2 regions of the Pseudomonas sp. NY15354 genome follow, and region 2 is predicted to be linked to the other one. Evidence: riboswitches for the same ligand, from Rfam matches in the RefSeq annotation. Region 2 holds a riboswitch; the other holds the start of a gene.
The links. Region 2 has a riboswitch for cobalamin ahead of cobW (cobalamin biosynthesis protein CobW). Riboswitches for the same ligand answer to the same signal wherever they lie in the genome.
Positions count from the first base shown of each region.

Region 1: linked by a shared signal. The riboswitch ahead of ACNFCH_RS10955 (ABC transporter ATP-binding protein) and the one ahead of cobW (cobalamin biosynthesis protein CobW) in region 2 are both predicted to bind cobalamin.

Region 1 covers NZ_JBLUPV010000008.1:137,111-139,567, reverse strand. The annotation lists gene ACNFCH_RS10960 (AraC family transcriptional regulator) at 1-775, opposite strand, end outside; cobalamin riboswitch at 965-1,172, shown strand; gene ACNFCH_RS10955 (ABC transporter ATP-binding protein) at 1,281-2,057, shown strand; gene ACNFCH_RS10950 (ABC transporter substrate-binding protein) at 2,054-2,457, shown strand, end outside.
Region 2 covers NZ_JBLUPV010000010.1:33,655-36,111, forward strand. The annotation lists gene cobW (cobalamin biosynthesis protein CobW) at 1-1,004, opposite strand, end outside; cobalamin riboswitch at 1,104-1,303, opposite strand; cobalamin riboswitch at 1,474-1,672, shown strand; gene ACNFCH_RS12315 (CbtB domain-containing protein) at 1,765-1,950, shown strand; gene ACNFCH_RS12320 (CbtA family protein) at 1,961-2,457, shown strand, end outside.

The sequences.
Region 1 (2,457 bases), on a different contig from region 2:
TCAGGGCAAGGCGCACCTGGGCGTCCGCCTCATCCAACAGGTTGCGCCGCTGATCGTGCGCCCCAAGACGCTGGAGCACGTCCTGAACCAGAAACAGCAAGTTGGCATCGTGCTCTGGCATCCGCCGATCTTTGAGGTCGGCCTTGGGGACGAGCATCGAGTTGCACCCGCGCCCAAAATAGACAGGCGCGCCGAACGCCTGCTGATGTACCTGCCAGTCCTGTGGGCGAGCGTGCTCGAAGCTGACCGCGACTGGCGCCCAGTCTTTGCCCAGCACGTGGCGTATCAGGTTAAGCGCCATGCCCATGGTCAGTTCGGCGTCCTGTCGACGCTCCAGAATGGCGCTGTGCTGCACTTGATAATCGAAGCGATAGCGTTCGCCGCAGTCGACCAGCCGTATCAAGGTGTCGTGCTGGTGGTAAGGAAACGCAGCCGCGAAGTTGCGCAGAGCCTCCTCCAACGTGTAGGAAAACAACCCGACATAACCGAGCAATCCCAAGGCTTGCGGCTGAAACTGCAGGCCGTAGTGCAAACCGAAGTTATCGCAGTGAGACTGGCGGGCGGCCTCCTCCAGCACCTGGCAGTAATTGGTGAGCGGCAGGCTCAGCGTGGGTTGGCGCAGGCTCTCGGGATTGACCCCCGCGCGCCCCAGTATCAGGTCAATGTCGCCTCCAACACCTGTGACGAACCCCTCCAGGCCACTGGCAGCAGCCGACAGGACGCCGAGGTTGCCCGCGACTGGCGAGACGGTGCAGCAATGCAGTGGAGAACTCATGGTCTATTCCAGTTGAGGTTCGTGGCCTGAGCAATGCAAACACCATGCCCTGCCTTCTTCCCTCAAAAAGGCCCTTTGCAGCCAGAAGGCGGCAGCGGAACTGGGGCAATGGGTAACATCGCGTAACAATCAGCCACGCGACCGCAAAGGACCGCCCCGTTTGGTTGACTGACCCGCCCATTAATGCTCAGATGCGCCCCAGTTTCAGGTGTCCCCTGCCGCCGCGCCGGGGATTAAACGGGAAGCCGGTGCGTCGCCTTGTGCGATCAGTCCGGTGCTGCCCCCGCAACGGTAAGCGAGCGATGCATTCGACACACCACTGTGCCGCCGGCATGGGAAGGTGAATGCTTCAAGCCCCTCGCAAGCCCGGAGACCGGCCTGTCACCTCCTTTGGCAACACCCGCGGTGGGCGGGCGCGGGCCGGTCTTGGGGCAGCAGCCTGCCCGCGATGCCCTTGCGCGCCTTCACCTGTCGGGTTTCATTCACCCCGGTACGGTTGGTCTGCATGTCATCCCCTACCCTACGTCTGGAAAGCTTGCACTGGGCCCCCTCGCCCGGCGGTCTGCGGCTGCTCGACGGTATCGATCTGCACGTCCACGCGGGTGAGTTCGTCGGCCTGATCGGCCCGAACGGCAGCGGCAAGACCAGCCTGTTGCGCTGCGCTTATCGCTTTACCCGGCCCGATGGCGGGCGCGTGCTGCTGGAGAACGAAGATATCTGGCAGCGCTCCCCTCGCTGGGTTGCCCAGCGCGTGGCGGTGATGCTGCAGGAGTTCCCCGAGGATTTCGGCCTCAGTGTGCGCGATGTGGTCGCCATGGGCCGAACTCCGCACCAAGGCTGGTTCGACAGCCAAGACGACCAGGCATTGATCGACGCCTGCCTGCAGCGACTAGGCCTGCACACCCGCGCCGACCAAGGCTTTGCACCGCTGTCGGGAGGCGAGAAACAGCGTGTGCTGCTGGCTCGGGCATTGGTGCAGCAACCGCGCTTGTTGATCTTGGATGAGCCGACCAATCATCTCGACCCGCGTTACCAACTGGCCTTGCTCGAACACTTGCGTGGCACTGGTCTAGGCCTGTTGGCAAGCTTTCACGATCTGAACCTGGCCGCGGCCTTCTGTGACCGCCTTTATGTCATCGATGCCGGGCGCATCGTCGCCCAAGGCACGCCGGAGCACGTGCTGACCGAGCAGCGCCTGGCGCAGGTCTTTGGTGTTCGCGCCCTGGTCGATCGCCACCCATTGGCGTCCCACCCACGTATTACCTGGATCAGCCCCGCATGAAGCGACGCCTGACTTACCTTGCCCTGCTCACCGCCCTGCCCTTTGCAGCCTGGGCCGACAGCTACCCCGTCACCGTGCGCAGCTGCGAGCGTGACGTCACCTTCAACCAGGCGCCGCAGCGAGCGGTGAGTCACGACATCAACCTCACGGGGATGCTGCTGGCCCTGGGTCTGCGCGAGCGGATGATCGGCTACAGCGGTGTCAGTGGCTGGAAGACCCTCGACCCATCCCTGCGTGACGCCTTGGTAGGCCTTCCTGAACTTGCGCCGCGCTACCCATCGCCGGAAAACCTCCTCGATGTCCAGGCCGATTTCCTGTTCGCCGGTTGGGGCTACGGCATGAACGTAGGTGGCCCGCTCACACCGCAAACCTTGGCACCGCTGGGTATCCCGGTGTATGA
Region 2 (2,457 bases):
AGCACCAAGCGAGTGATGCGCGGCTCGTCGGCGCGCCAGGCACGGTCGAAATGCTTGTCGAAACGGGTGCCCACCCCTTGGATCAGCAGACGCATCGGCTTGCCGGGAATGGCGGCGAAGCCCTTGGCGCGCAGGATGCCGAATTCCACCACCAGTTGGGTGAGCGCATCGAGCAGCAGGCTCTCGTCCGCTTCCGGCAGGTCGATGGAAATGGAGTCGAAGGCGTCATGGTCGTGATCGTCGTGGTCATCGCCATCATGGTGCGCATCGTGGTGGGTGCGCCGACCATCGATATGCACCTCGGCCTCGGCGCCCACGCCCAACAATACGTCCAACGGCAGTCGCCCGCTGCAGGCTTCGATCACCTTGACCGCCGGCGGCAGCTCTTCGGTGACTTCGGCGCGGACCTTGGCCAGGCCCTGGGCATCGATCAGGTCAGCTTTGTTCAGCACCACCAGGTCGGCGCTGGCCAGTTGGTCGGCGAACAGCTCGTGCAGGGGCGACTCGTGGTCAAGGTTAGGGTCGAGTTTGCGCTGGGCGTCCACCTGATCCGGGTATGCCGCGAAGGTACCCGCGGCCACGGCCGGGCTGTCGACCACGGTGATGACCGCATCCACGGTGCAGGCATTGCGGATTTCCGGCCACTGGAAGGCCTGCACCAACGGCTTGGGCAGCGCCAGGCCGCTGGTCTCGATGAGGATGTGGTCCAGGTCGCCACGGCGAGCCACCAGCTCGCGCATCACCGGGAAGAACTCTTCCTGCACGGTGCAGCACAGGCAGCCGTTGGCCAGTTCGTAGACGCGGCCACTGGCTTCTTCCTCAGTGCAGCCGATGCTGCACTGCTTGAGGATTTCGCCATCGATGCCCAGTTCGCCGAATTCGTTGACGATTACCGCGATGCGGCGGCCTTGGGCGTTGTCCAGCATGTGGCGTAGCAAGGTGGTTTTACCCGAGCCGAGAAAGCCAGTGACGATGGTGACGGGGAGCTTGGCCAGTGTTTTCATGTCGCGATGCCCTTGGCAGGATGGCGCGGGCATGCAGGACGAGTGCCTCGAGCCTTGCTGCTCGGGCCTGTTCGCCACCGGATCACCCCGCCCGGTTGAAAGTCGAAAACGTCACGAGGCAGGTCTCCTGGCTTGCACCTTACCGGCCGGAGCCGGTGGAGCGACGCCTTCCCGCGCCTGGACGCAGTGGCTGTGTCGATCCTGTTCGGTGCCTACAGTTGCGGGGGCAGCCGTGGCTTGGACCACGTTCCCGTCTTAGCTCCGGCCAACGCCGGAGAACCTCGAAGCGGCAAGGCTACGCAGTGGTTGGCGGGCGGTCAACCGTGGCGCGTCAGTGTTTGGGGGCAGGTTCCTCGAAACGGTCGCTGCGCCTGTCCAAGAGCGCGACCTCGCTGTTCTACCGCCTGTCCTGTTGGAGGAACAGTGCGCCACCACCTTGCAGATTGACGCCACGTCGCCCCCATGCTTTGCTTGCACCTTGCGTTCAGGTGCCCCGCCAAGGGGTGAAACGGGAAATCGGTAACCAAGCCGATGCTGCCCCCGCAACGGTAAGCGAGTGAAGCGTCTTGACCACTGTGCCGCGTCGTATGGCATGGGAAGGTGATGCTTTCCAGGAGCCCTGCTCCTCCTCGTAAGCCCGGAGACCGGCCTGGCGTCCATAGAACACCCCGCGGTGGGCGGGCGCTGTCATCTCTCCTGGGTCAATCGTGCTCGGGATGACGCGCGTGTCCGCCGCCTATAAAAAGCAGAGGAACGCACCATGCCGATTACCAGCGCCAAACACAGCATCGCCACCCCCGTCAGCCTCAGCCAGCGCGTCGTCATTGCCGTCGGCGCCAGCCTGCTGGGTCTGTGCCTGGTCTATTTCGCAGGCTTCTCGCACATCGAGGCGGTGCACAACGCCGCCCACGACACCCGCCACAGCGCCGCCTTCCCCTGCCACTGAGTACGCCTGCATGATCAAGCGCATTGCCCGTACCGCAGGTTTCAGTGGGCTGCTCGCCGCCCTGTTGCTGACCTTGTTGCAAAGTCTGTGGGTCAGCCCATTGATCCTTCAGGCCGAAACTTTCGAGAGCGCCGTCCCCGAGCATCACGAACACGACGGCGCCGTCGCTGCGCACACCCATGACGCAGAGGCCTGGGCACCGGAGGATGGCTGGCAGCGCCTGCTCGCCACCACCGGCGGCAACCTCGTGGTGGCAGTCGGTTTCGCGCTGATCCTCGCGGCGCTGTACAGCCTGCGCGAGCCGAACCGAGTGACGACCGGCGCCTTGTGGGGGCTGGCGGGCTTTGCCGTATTCTGCCTGGCGCCGACACTGGGGCTGCCACCGGAGTTGCCAGGCACGGCCGCCGCCGACCTGGGACAACGCCAGAGTTGGTGGATCGGCACAGCGGCCGCCACGGCCGCAGGCCTGGCCTTGGTGGTGTTTGCCCACCATTGGCTGCTCAAGGT